Regions from separate parts of the Paenibacillus hunanensis genome, predicted to be linked through region 1. Evidence: riboswitches for the same ligand, from Rfam matches in the RefSeq annotation. Region 1 holds a riboswitch; each other region holds the start of a gene.
The links. Region 1 has a riboswitch for cyclic di-AMP ahead of SK066_RS22140 (hypothetical protein). Riboswitches for the same ligand answer to the same signal wherever they lie in the genome.
Positions count from the first base shown of each region.

Region 2: linked by a shared signal. The riboswitch ahead of SK066_RS00135 (resuscitation-promoting factor) and the one ahead of SK066_RS22140 (hypothetical protein) in region 1 are both predicted to bind cyclic di-AMP.
Region 3: linked by a shared signal. The riboswitch ahead of SK066_RS00415 (C40 family peptidase) and the one ahead of SK066_RS22140 (hypothetical protein) in region 1 are both predicted to bind cyclic di-AMP.
Region 4: linked by a shared signal. The riboswitch ahead of kdpF (K(+)-transporting ATPase subunit F) and the one ahead of SK066_RS22140 (hypothetical protein) in region 1 are both predicted to bind cyclic di-AMP.

Region 1 is NZ_CP139194.1:5,441,863-5,445,270, reverse strand. Features, by position in the region: gene SK066_RS22145 (hypothetical protein) at 198-689, opposite strand; cyclic di-AMP (ydaO/yuaA leader) riboswitch at 1,086-1,257, shown strand; gene SK066_RS22140 (hypothetical protein) at 1,381-1,794, shown strand; gene SK066_RS22135 (oxidoreductase) at 2,143-2,829, shown strand.
Region 2 is NZ_CP139194.1:31,907-35,314, forward strand. Features, by position in the region: gene SK066_RS00130 (TatD family hydrolase) at 1-661, shown strand, start outside; cyclic di-AMP (ydaO/yuaA leader) riboswitch at 857-1,090, shown strand; gene SK066_RS00135 (resuscitation-promoting factor) at 1,408-2,508, shown strand; gene rnmV (ribonuclease M5) at 2,722-3,279, shown strand; gene rsmA (16S rRNA (adenine(1518)-N(6)/adenine(1519)-N(6))-dimethyltransferase RsmA) at 3,272-3,408, shown strand, end outside.
Region 3 is NZ_CP139194.1:97,020-100,427, reverse strand. Features, by position in the region: gene SK066_RS00420 (YwhD family protein) at 418-939, opposite strand; cyclic di-AMP (ydaO/yuaA leader) riboswitch at 1,787-1,925, shown strand; gene SK066_RS00415 (C40 family peptidase) at 1,935-2,408, shown strand; gene SK066_RS00410 (GNAT family N-acetyltransferase) at 2,711-3,214, shown strand; gene SK066_RS00405 (hypothetical protein) at 3,383-3,408, opposite strand, start outside.
Region 4 is NZ_CP139194.1:3,179,985-3,183,392, forward strand. Features, by position in the region: gene kdpA (potassium-transporting ATPase subunit KdpA) at 1-1,246, opposite strand, end outside; gene kdpF (K(+)-transporting ATPase subunit F) at 1,271-1,351, opposite strand; cyclic di-AMP (ydaO/yuaA leader) riboswitch at 1,669-1,856, opposite strand; cyclic di-AMP (ydaO/yuaA leader) riboswitch at 2,079-2,278, opposite strand; gene SK066_RS12830 (hypothetical protein) at 2,815-3,366, opposite strand.

The DNA.
Region 1 (3,408 bases):
TACTGCTTCATAGTAGCTCTCCTGCATGTACAATAGGCCGGGCAGGCAACGCGCAGCAACATCGCCATAGAAAAAATACAAGATGCCAGTACAGACTTTGAACATGCGTTAATATACAGATAGCTGATGCCCACAATGATATAAATATCTATTTGCTTGCTGCCAGTCGCCCTTTATAGACACTTAACCAGCATGGCTCAAAAAGAATAATAAGACTGACAATAATAGCTGAGAAATTCCCGTTCAGTCGGTAATCCTGTCCATCCTGTCATATAAGATGAAGCCTCTATACCTGATTCTGCCCCTGAGACACCTTCCGACAGCGCTTTGTGCCATGCGGTGAGTGCTTCTGCTGCCAGATGGGTGCGTGTGAAGCCCCATAGGGATTCGTATTGGTGAATAAGGATTCTGGCTTCTGCTGCTTCCACGTGCTTGAGACGACGGAACACTTGCCCCCACTTGATTAGATCCAGATGCGCCGATCCATCCGAAAACTCAAACTCTGCCCAGCCTGTAGCTCCGCCACCGGATAGGCGCAGCAAGCCACAATGTAGCGGACGACAAGATTCTGGCAATGCGAGCTTCGCCTGATCATATACAAATAGCTCCATCCGCTGAACACGAGCATGAACCGGAACGAGCTGCGAATCAACCGTAGGCTGAATCAGGGTGGCAACAGCAGATAACATACGTACATACACTCCTTTGAATGTGAGGTTTAGTTGTCAGCCATCATAGGGCATTTTGCAGGCAACGTAAATGCCAGATAAAGTCTATAGACCGTCATTTAAGTCAGCTGCTATGCATGTAATCGGATTCATTCCCTTTATTCATGCCATTAGTTCGATAATGCTCGGTTTTGCTTTACTTTATACAAAAAGCTAGTATACGTGAATAATAATGTGTAAATAAGCGAAAATAGAAGGTAAACGATCATTTTGTCCTGTGAAATGATCAAATTGACACCAAATGCGAAACCGCTCGTCTTTACTTTGCCTGAACAGGGGAGTATGATTCGTCTCAAGTTCATAAATTACGGTGTACGACATCTATATTGGCGCCGTAACCAGCTTAATGTCCGAGCCGCAGAGAAGACGCTCTGTAGCCGGGGAGCGGGGGAACCAGCGAACAGCCATCACAGACTGTTCAGGGGTGAATCGGTATCGCAGCGATCCATTAAGATCGACTGCTATCTGTAGGGAGACTCTTACTTCCGAATCCGTCAGCTAACCTCGTAAGCTGAATATAAGAGAGGCGACAATGATCATGACATCCGGTAAGCGCAGCTATGTCTGCGTGCGGAATGCCTGAGAAGCTGGCGAGAAAACCTCTTGTGCAGCTTCTTTTTTGTTTGCCTTCACACAATTGGAGGAGAAAGAGATGGAGTTGGAGCAGGAATCGGAGTTGCCTAAGGAGTATGTGCTGGTATCTCCAGCGACGCGTGCAGGGGAGCAGTTTATGCAGCTGCTCAAGGTCAAAGGAATTGCCTTTGCCGCGATCGTAAATAGCTATGCAGAAAAGGTAAAACTAGAACGAATGGGTGTGGCTCATGTGCTGTTGCTCGATACACAGCGCCAGGACGAATGGACCATTCCACAGCTAGCTGTCGGTAAAGTGTATCTATTTGAACGCAGCCTGCCGCTCTGCTGTCGGTATATCCAAATGTGCCGTACATGGACAAGCGAGCCGATCTACGTTATTACCGAAAGCAGTAATTCACGCATGATCTACAGAGGACTGGGTGCCGATCATATTGTGCACACGAATGGCGGCAGTGTCGCCTTTTTGCTCTGAGCAGCATCATAGCCTGACACCCGAATGACGCAGCATCTGCGCATTCGGGTATACACATGTATAAATAACAGAACTGCAATTACACATACGAATGATATGAAGGAAATATATGAAGGAAGACGCTATACAGGAATCGAGATATAGGGATGGAATATGATCGAGAGATCACCTGATAGATAGGTATAGGGATAAAGAATAGAGGTACAAACGAAACGCTTCTTCCAATCGTTTTACAGGAAGCACTCTAAGGGAAGCGCGATACGAGTAAAACATAGCAAGCGAGCGATCCGATCGAGCCACAACACACAGCATAATGGATACTAGCAGACAGAATGGAGGGGAAGTAAACTGACAGAACGCATAGCACTCGTCGCAGGCGCTACAGGTCTGGTCGGGCGCTCGCTGGTCGATATCCTCGTCCATGAACCAACCTATGACCGTATCAAAGTGCTTGTACGCCAAATCGTACCAGACTGGCAGTCGTATATACAGGTTGAGCAGATCGTGACCGATTACGATCATTTAGACCAGCATGCGGATACATGGCAAGCCACCGATGTATATTGCTGCCTCGGCACTACGATCAAACAAGCAGGCAGCCAGGAGCGCATGTACCAGATCGATGTCACCTACCCGCTCCGACTGGCTGAGCTAGCCCGGGCAAGGGGAGCCGAACACTTCCTGCTCATCAGCGCCATGGGAGCAGATGCTAACTCACGCATCTTCTATTCCCGTATCAAAGGCGAGCTAGAGCAGCAACTATCTACACTCGGCTACCCATCCCTATCCATCGTCCAGCCCTCCCTGCTACTAGGAGAACGCAAAGAATTCCGACTCGGCGAACGCACGGCTGCCGCTATTTCCAGCGTAGTATCGCCCCTGCTGCGAGGAGGGCTATCCAAATACAAACCCATCCAAGCCACCACCGTCGCCAAAGCCATGTACAAGCTCGCTCTAAAACGCCCCAAAGGCGTAAATACCTACCTTTCCCACCAATTACAACAACTCGGCTCATCTCACCAGACCGATAGCTGACGCGATAATGAGCGAAGAAGGAAGGTACAACGTGATGCGCGTAATATGGATATGCAGCGAGGGAATAGAATTACAAACTAACATCAAATAAAGCATGTAAAACATTCTTCAACCTCATCAGATGCTTCACTACATTCAAGGTTCTTAAAGTAAAGTTCTTATTGCTACCTCCCACCCGTACAAGTGGATGTTAGCGCCTGCTTCATCTCTGATACATTTAAGAACTGAATCTAAGAGTGAAAAAAACGAAATGATCCACTTTTAGCAATCTTTCTTATTTCTATTGTGTCTGTCCTTGCAGTGAGAGTCTTAGCCCTTTACAACATATGCTGCGAGCAGCACGGAACGGAGGGAAGGAAATAAGGGAAAAGGATGACTTGCAGTGTTAGCGATTTTCTAAAACGGGGTTCAATGAAGAGTGATTTTTGCGTAGCAAAATATCTTACCTCTGAGGAGGGGCGGGAATCTACATTTACTCCTAATCCAGTAGATTCCCGCGGCTCCACTGAGTCCGTTCCCTTATTCCTTCCCGCAAGTGATGTACGCACCCAGCACAAATGCAGCGCAAAGTGAACCAAA
Region 2 (3,408 bases), 280 kb from region 1:
TGGATTTGACCGTGAGACGATTCCAACTACGATGCAATTAATAGAAGAATACGATTTTATCTATGCGGCAGTGGGCTGGCATCCGGTCGAAGCGATCACGATGCAGCCGGGCGATCTGGAATGGATTGCATCTTTATGCAGTCATGAAAAAGTAGTCGCAATCGGTGAGATCGGACTGGATTATCATTGGGATAAATCACCCAAGGATGTGCAGCATCGTGTACTTCGCGAGCAAATTGGCCTGGCGCGTGAGCTGAAAATGCCAATTGTCATTCATAATCGGGAAGCGCATGAAGACATTGTTCGGATTTTGCGTGAGGAAAAAGCAAGTGAGGTTGGCGGCATTATGCATGCATTTTCCGGTAGCTGGGAAACGGCAAAAATGTGCCTTGATATGGGCTTCCATATTTCGTTTGGCGGCCCGATCACATTCAAAAATGCAAAGCAGCCAAAAGAGGTACTAAAGCAGGTTCCGATGGATCGTTTATTACTGGAAACGGACTCCCCATATTTGACTCCACATCCTAATCGTGGAAAAAGAAATGAGTCTGGATATGTACGTTTGGTGGCAGAGACAGCTGCCGAGCTTAAAGGGGTAAGTCTGGAAGAAATTAGTGAAATTACAACAAAAAATGCGTTGGCATTATTTGGCATTCGATGAAAACGAGAGAAAAACCGATGAAAAAACGAGCTATACCGATATATGAATGAATTTTAACGAAAAAATGCGGAAATGTTACAAGTTTTTAACCACTTTTTAAGAAAAACGGAGTTGCCTCTCGCTTTACAGTGAGGTTGTGTTCGGGATATCATTTCATCAGTGATTTAATCTTCGTGTCGATACACGAGATTCCATGATTCGGTCTCGCTGAGTTTCCTACATAGGAGAACGGGGGAACCAACAGCTGTCTTCATTCACTTTTAACCGGCAATACCGGAAGGCAGATGTTTGATTCCTGATACAGGGTCTTTGGGGTGAATTGAGGCTACTTGCGCCATGAGCGAAGGACGTCTCACAGGGTACCATCTACACGCAGTAGTGCTTATCCGAACCCGACAGCTAACCTCGTAAGCGATGCAGAGGCAACCTCTCATTTTCTAAGTTTCCAATGGACGTACAATGTCGGGAAGCCACGGAAGAGTTGCTCTTGCACTTTTCCCTAGGCTTTTTTGTTTTGTGCAAAAGGAAGTCAATGAAAAAGAGAAGACCCGGTTTTCACTATCCGGGATCGGTATGCCGCTAGGACTGACCATGGCGCAGGCAATTTTCAACTAGAACGAAGTACCGTAATGCGCCGGTATTTCATCATCAGCATTATAATGCCTGTGGAAATTCTGATATAGTCGCGTCTATAATACATTTTCTTTACAGCAAGACGGCGAGACTATGTAAGGAGGACGGAAGAAGTGGGAATTGCTCCTTTCAAAGAAACCCATGGTTCACGCTCATCCAGCATGTCTTACGCGCTGCGTTGGAAGCAAAAAAATCTACGCTCTGTACTGCTCACTTCACTGGCAGTGATTGTGGTTATTGCCATGGCACTCTGGTTGATGTACATGCAGGCAAGCAAAAATATTTATGTCGTTATTGATGGCAAGGCTCAAATGGTCGAAACCCATAAGCTACAGCTATCGGATCTGCTGGCTGAACAAAATATTCAAGTAGCACCACAGGATAAAGTATCAATGTCCATGAACGGAGCAATCCAGGATGGCGACAAGGTATACATTAACCATGCGGTAGCCGTAAATATTACGGCAGACGGTAAAACAAAACAGGTGTACACTACAGCCAAAACGGTTGGGAATACACTGGAACAAGCCGGGATCGATCTCGGTAAAGAAGACAAGCTGACACCTCCGGTGGAAGCGGGCGTCCAGCATGATATGGACATCAAGGTAGTTAGAACAACTTCCTTTGTGGCCAAACAGGTCGTTGAGCTGCCTTATCAGGTCGTTCAGAAAGAAGACGGCAGTCTGCTGGAAGGTAAAACAAAGCTCATTCAGAGCGGTCAAAAAGGTAAGGTTGTCCAGTATATCGAGAAGGTATACGAAGACGGAGAGTTCGTCTCCAAGCGCATGATTGATAAAAAGACAACCGCTGATGTACAGGACAAGATCGTTGCGATCGGTACGAAAAAAGAGCAGCCTAAGTTGCTTGCAGCGAGTGCTTCGTCCAGTTCAAATTCCGACAAAGATTTCTCTTATGCCAAAGTATTGAATAATGTTACGCTGACAGCCTACTCCTCTCAGGAGCCGGGACTGGGTACACGTACTGCATCTGGAACGCGAGTGACAGAAGGACGGACGATTGCCGTAGATACCGACGTGATCCCAATGGGATGGTGGGTCTACATTGAAGGCCTCGGTTACCGCCGTGCAGAAGATACCGGCAGCGCCATTAACGGCAATAAGATTGACGTATATATTGATAGCCTGAGCCAGGCAAGAGCGTTCGGACGCAAGTCCGGTTATACGGTCTATGTGATCGGGCCGGTAAAACCTTAATTTATCGGTACAAATCGGTTGCCTGTGCTGGCAGGACTGTTATATGATATAAGCATTATTAACCATGAGCGTATAGGAACCAACAGGAGAAGGGGATGATTCCCCTTCTTTTTGTTTGTTGTTTTGTTATACTGAGGACAATATGAATATGATCGCGGGGAAAAGGAAATGACGTCTGTACGCCCCCGATCCGGAAGGGAAGCGTACCATCCATTGATTAAAGAGGTCATTGTTGTAGAGGGACGGGACGATACGGTAGCGATTAAGCGTGCAGTCGAAGCGGATACGATCGAAACGGGTGGCTCCGCGATTGGCGCTCACGTGATTCGTCGTGTACGTCTGGCACAGGAGCGTAGAGGGGTTATCATTTTGACCGATCCCGATCATGCTGGAGAGCGGATACGCAAAATCGTCTCACAAAAGGTACCGGGCTGTAAGCATGCCTTTATCCCGGAGAGTGAAGCGACGTTAAAAGGCGATATCGGAGTCGAGAATGCATCGCCTGAAGCGATTCGGGCAGCTCTGGCACGTGTGCATACGGAAATGCCAGAGGCAGAGACGCTCATCGATTGGGATGATCTGATTACGACCGGACTGGTGATTCATAAGCAAGCTGCCGCACGCCGGATGAAAATGGGCAATCTGCTCGGCATCGGTTATGGCAACGGCAAGCAATTTCATAAACGGCTACGTATATTTGGCATCACCCGCGAGGAATTCGCGGCAGCACTTTCACAACTTGAAGCGGAGGAACAGCAATCCAATGAATGATAGACACGATATCGCCACGCCCGGACGGACGAAAGAGATTATTAATAAGCACGGCTTTTCGTTTAAAAAGAGCCTCGGTCAGAACTTTTTAATCGATAGTAATATTTTGAATAAAATTGTCGACGCAGC
Region 3 (3,408 bases), 340 kb from region 1:
TGACTGTAAGGCAATTATAACAATGGATTGTGCATTAACAAAAGCTATTTTCCAATTTCATAACGGGACTAAAGGTTTTAATCATTTATACCCTATTTTTCCAGAAGATGATAATGTTTTCCGGTGATTCCTCTAAATATTTTATGCAAATGTATTGATTTTATAGTGGAATCATTGAATTTCTGCTGTATAAATATACATTCCCACTGGAAATTGCGCTGGAAGCGTCTATACATCCTCTGTATCTGTTTTATGCAAATAGAAGAGATGACAAGCATGGATGAATGAACGAGCACCCATTCTTTCGCTTTGGATATAAAAATAGCCGACTACGAGCTTCATTCACGAATTGAAAAAGCTGTAGTCGGCGTATACTCTCATGTTTTAACGTTCATAGTGTAGTATTCGTTGCTTGTTTTAGCTCTCCAGCACCTGCTTCAGCTCATCCGAAGAACGATTCCACCATTCTTCATTATGGCTCACAAGCAATGTTTTCAGCGCTGCCTTATCATCCGGACCAAGCTCACTCAGCATAATACGGCGCTTGATCGCATAGTCCAGCTTGTTCACATGGTCGGCGAGGATTTTCCAGCCCTTTTTATGCTCCTCATCAATCCACATCTCGCAGGCTGTGGCTCCAGCATAGCTTCCGCCTTCTGGCTGCTTATCTACCGCGACCCAGACGACCCATACCTGACGTCCGCCTTCCAGCTCCTCACGATTGGTGGTGAACTTGATGCCGCGCTCTACTTTACTTTTTGCGTGCATGGCGCCGATATCAATCTTCGCTTCGCCTCCATCAATAATAATAGGAGAAACGTTATTCAGATTGATCGCACCCGCACCAAAGCCTTTATGTTTACTGCTCTTCGTACTGCTACTAATGATGTTCAGAGACATCGCTTTTTTGGCAGGTTGAGCTGATTGATTTTGATCCATATTTTGATCCATGTTGAAAAATACTCCTTTTCTGTTCATAATTTATATTTGCTGCCGATATAAAAAAAGCAGCGTTTCATATCTTACAAACCTTTTGCAGGATAGCTGCTACATGTCTGACGGTCATTTTTGTCTATAACTATGCTTTGGCAAAGCTTAAACGACTTCTATATAGAATAGAACAGAATATAGAACCATTGATTTCTTTCTATAGAAGTAAGATATCACGATAAGCATAATCACATCATACTAGCCCTCATCTGACGTTATCCTATTCTGTCTGATCTATAAACGTGCTTTACGCTTCCCATGCAGACACGAGCCCCAATAGCAGTAAGATATTTTGCTTCGCAAAAATCACTTTTTATTGCACCTCGTGTTAGGAGATCGCTAACACTGTAAGCAGTCGTAACCTTATTGTAGCGGATCGAGTGTGAAAAACCAACGGAGCTATGAGTAACAACGTTAATCTTTTGCCTGAATAGCGATAAGCTAGCAGGATAGCAGTCTAAAAGATGACAAAGTAAAACGACAGAAAAATCACTTTTATAGGTCTAAATGCATATATCGAACGAACTATACGGGATTTTTCGACTAAAGATTAAATTTTTTTAATAATTGTAATCCCTTTAATGGCGCGGTTTTCACCATGCTGCTCACAAAGATGACAAGATTTTTCAGGTAAAAAGTGCATAACAGACATTGCCAAAGTAAAGAACCTTTGTTAGAATAAACCCAGCAAGTTTTTAGTAACAACTTTGTAAACTTTAAAAGTAAGCTTGTAACTATTGTCAGAAAAGCCGAAAATTGTCGTAAAAGTTGGATATCGTCGTACGGTGCATTAATCAAATGTGTAAAGCCAAATTTCGTGGCACCGGAAAGCGGGGGAACCGTTTTGGGTGAATTGATCTTGCAAGAGAGGGATCATAGGGGAGACCTTCTACCGAATCCTTAAGCTAACCTCGTAGGCATTGGAAGGGGACAATCGATTTAACATGAAAAAGAAACTAACCGCCGCACTCATGGGATTTGCAATTGCATTTACTGTTATGGGGAACAGCAATGCACATGCAGACTCCAGAATGGACCAGATCATTGAACCAGCAATGGGAACACCGTACCGCATCGGGGGAACATCTTTCAACGGTTTCGATTGCTCCGGATTCACACAATATGTATTCAGTAAAATGAACATTGATCTGCCGCGTCAATCCACGTCGCAGTACCAGGTAGGCGAAGCAGTAAGCAAAGGCGATCTGCAAGCTGGTGACCTCGTATTCTTCAACACGACTGGAGCAGGAGTTTCACATGTAGGCGTTATGGTAAGCAGCACTCAATTCGCACACGCTTCTACATCCAAAGGTGTACGAATTGATAATCTTAGCATGGATTATTATGCTGATCGTTTTGTCGGCGCTAAACGTGTTATGAGCAACTATGCTTTTGACACTTACGCTACAGACAATTAATTCGACCATTATGCAACTTCGACAACAATGAATCGACTATCAATATAAACCGCGAAGGATTCCCGCCAGAATCTTTTGCGGTTTTTTTATGTGCTCTTACGCTTTGTAGCTGTATACTATATAAACGAAATGAAGCTGGATTAGGTTACACTTTATACAAAAAAAGTTAAAATAAAAATAAGGCAACCATATAATTATGTCTACTTATAATTACCCGCGGATAAATTATGGTAAACACATTTTCCAATATTTATTTTATAATTTTATTCGATTTATTCCATGGTATCGAAAGGAGCTTTGCGATGCAGCCTGCATGTGTACTACCTTTTTCCGTCGTACCGATGCGTACAGAGCATGCTGCTCTCATTTGTAACTGGCAGTATGAGCCGCCTTATAACATTTATGGCTGGTTGCCTTGGGAACAGATGCAGCAGCTAGGAATTGAGTTTGGCGATCCACAGCTGCGGGAACAGCAGTATGTGTCTATTCTCGATGCAACAGACGAGCTTTGTGGCTTCGCTCAGTTCTTCCCTCTTACAGGCACGATAAGGCTCGGCATTGGCATGCGACCGGATCTATGTGGATATGGATATGGTGAATCGTTCATGCGTGCAATTACTGAAGCTGCGATCGACCGTAACCCGGATGCAGAGATCGATCTGGAGGTGCTCACCTGGAATCAGCGTGCGATTCGTACGTATCAGAAGGCAGGCTTCCATATTACCGACACGTATAGCCGCCGAACGCCAGACGGTATGAAGCCCTTCTATTGTATGGTGTATGACGAGGACGCTACCGCAGAATGAAGCTGACTATAGATTAGATCAGAAACTTCAGACGATTAGAACTCTCAGAAACGATAGAACAATGAAGCTATGGAACGTATCAGCAAAGGCCTGCATCAGCGAAAGTGCAACGCACTCTCCATTGATGCAGGCCTTCTATATGCAGCAAACTATTTCATTACATTGGATTTAAATTAACGACACAAAGGTCATTT
Region 4 (3,408 bases), 2.3 Mb from region 1:
CGATCAGCTTCATCTCTTTCCCCTCTACCTTACGACCGAGGAATTCAGGAGTACGACCAACCATCAAGCCCGAAAGGAACACAGAGATGATCGCATACATCAGTACGTTCATCATACCGACACCCGAACCGCCGAATACGGTATTCAGCATCATATTACTCAAGGCGATCATACCGCCAATTGGTGTTAATGTATCGTGCATCGTATTGACTGCACCTGTCTCCGACGCGGTAGTTACCACCGAGTATAATGAAGATTCCTCAATACCGAATCGAACCTCTTTCCCTTCCATAGAGCCTGCACTTTGCTGTAATCCGAGTTGATTGATAAGTGGGTTGCCTTGATGCTCTGCATATAATGAAGAGCTGAGCATGATCAGGAACATAATTGCCATCGATACAAACAGGATTCGTCCTTGCTTCGGATTACCGACAATGCGTCCGTACGTAAATGGAAGCGAGATCGGCACGAGTAGCATCAGAAGCATTTGCAGCAGATTACTGATCGCATCTGGATTCTCAAAAGGATGGGCAGAGTTGGCACCGAAAAAGCCACCACCATTGTTCCCCATTTCCTTAATTGCAAGGAAGCTCCCAATTGGGCCCATGCCGATCTGTTGCTGTGTTCCCTCCAGCGTAGTTGCTGTGACGGACGTGTGCAGCGTCTGCGGTACACCCTGACTAATAAAGATCAATGCAGCGACCACGCATAGTGGCAGCAAAATACGTGTAATCGCACGTACCAGATCGACGAAAAAGTTCCCCATCGGCTTACCAGCCAGACCACGCATAAACGCGATCGAAGCGGCAATACCTGTCGCTGGTGAGACAAACATCAAGAAAATAATAGCCGACATTTGCGAGAAAAGGGACAAGCCACTTTCACCGCTATAATGCTGTAGATTCGTATTCGTTAAAAAGCTAATCGCTGTATTAAAGGCAAGATCCGGGCTCATCGCCGCAATACCTGCTGGATTCAGTGGCAGCTTATCCTGCAAACGGAAAATAATATACACGATCAATAGTATAACGGTATTGCTAACAAGTAACGCGACCAGATACTGCTTCCATGTCTGGTTATTTTGCCGGATACCACCCAGCTTATAAATGATCTTTTCCAGTGGACCAAAGAAGCGATCCAGCTTCCCCGGTGTATAATCAAATGCACGGGAAATGTAAGCTCCCATTGGACGCGCTAATAACAGCGCAATTAGTAAGGTTAATGCAACTCCGATATATGCGAACATACTCACTCACTCTCTCCTGCCTGTTTAAAATTTTTCCGGATAGATCAGGGCGTAACACAAGTACACCAGCAAGCCTGCAATAATGAGCCATAATAGCCAGATCATTGTTCTTCTCCTCGCTCTCCGATCACTCTGGATGACCAGATCCCCAGTCCACCAAGCCCGAATGCCATGAGTAAAATGAGCACAATCATTAAAATGTCCAACATGGTTTCTTTCCCCTTCAGCATCAACATGCGTGAGATTAAATTTGATTTTCATTGCAATTTGACTTCACATCAAACGATTTTGAGTCGAAAAACACGAAATTAGGCGCAAAAAAAGAAGCCTCGGTAAAAATCGAACTTTTCACCGGGCTTCTTCCGTGCGTAACCGGACTGACACATAATGATGTGCAGACCAGGATGACGTAAGCCGGATATAAGTTCTTCCTGAATCGCTGACGAGGTTAGCTGTCGGGTTCGGGCTGGAAGATTGCCCGTTCCGGCATTGCCGGAATTCACCCCGTGTCAGTTGCCCTGCTGGAAGCATGGTCTGACGAATGGTTCCCCCGCTCTCCTGTAGCTATCTCGCAAGCACGAGTCGACAGGAGATTAAGCGTGTATCATGTAAAAGAGCTACGATCGATGATCATAATGATCGTATTGAGGTTCAAATTGTCCACAATCCTCTACGCTGTTTGAATGAGCGAATAGATCACTCTTTTCAACACAGGTAGTTCAGCACAACCACCAGTCTAGTGCGTCTGGCTTCAGAAGCTAATGAGCGTTAGCAAGGCATAAGAAAACACAGAGCGTCTATACCCTGTGTCATGATGGCACAAGTTCCACACTCCTCTCCCGACTTGCGCTTACGAGGTTAGCTGTCGGATTCGGGCGGTGAGAGTCGCCCTACCATCAGCGCCGGCCCCATGGTTACCGGCGCTGACGGATTCACCCCATGCAGATGATCAACGGCTCTCACACCTTTGACATGCTGCGAATTGGTTCCCCCGTTTTCCGGTAATGACCGGAAACTCAGCAATAAGAACAAGAAACTTCTGAAATTCAGTTGTTTGATCTGGACAAATGCCGATTCGCATCTGTACGCTTCCTGCTGCACCGATCGTCTGGACAGTCTGGCGTAGCACGATTGTGCTTTCCTGCTGCTGTGCGCTTCGGCGAGCATGAGAGAAGTCGTTGCGATCGCGAATCTCTAAATCCTGAAATGTATATTACTCCTGTAATTCAGAAGTGTAAAGCAGATCAAAAAGGCAAAAAAAGCCGTGGATTCCCACAGCTTTCTTTTTTGAAAATGCAGTAAAAGGATACCTTCCGCAAGCTCCTTTTTTCTCCTCATAACGCTCATTATCTCCAATTTTACATTATATTTCAGTGTTTTCAGTTTACTTTTCATCTCATTTCGCAAAATGATATGTCATTATTCACACTTGCAAAAATAAGTATATATCGACTGCTCAGGATGCCATTGGTCTACTATAAAATGGTTATGGTATACCTGTTACTAGTGATAAAGCTTCGCCTGAAGTAATCGAAAAATGACGCTTTTACGCCAAAATTAAAACAAAGCTATTCCAATGAGTGGTACATCGCTATTGTTTGACCATCCAGCGGAAAGAAGCCTTCAGATAATTCATATAGCCGAATTGCCCAGAAATGATGCTCTTCCTGCATCGCCTGCGCATCAATCTCCATATAATAATGAGTCAGCGTATCTAGCAATGAATCCAGGTCTAGAACGCGATCTGTACAGACTGCTTGCTTGTCGATCAGCTGTTGGAGCACTACACTCGTAAAAGCATGATAAAAGCTAATAAAATGATGCCATGTATCATTGCAATAGGCTATACGATACGAATCCTCCTCCTGGTACAAATAGCCGATCCATTGCCTCTCCCATGACAGGACAAAGTAACCGCCCAGATCCTGCCCGAAGACGATCCATTCCTTATTTTCATAGAGAAACCGATAAAACTCTGGATAAAACTGGACGGCATAATGCTCGTAGGGCATTAACAGCGCTGTCTGCTGTCGCATATGTATCAGCGTAGAATGGGCAGTAAGCTCTTCCTCACGTAGCAGACTAAAATGTTGCTCGATCTCATGAATCAGTGGCTTCATATAAGATTCACCTCAAGTGGATGGGAATATCGTTCACTTCAA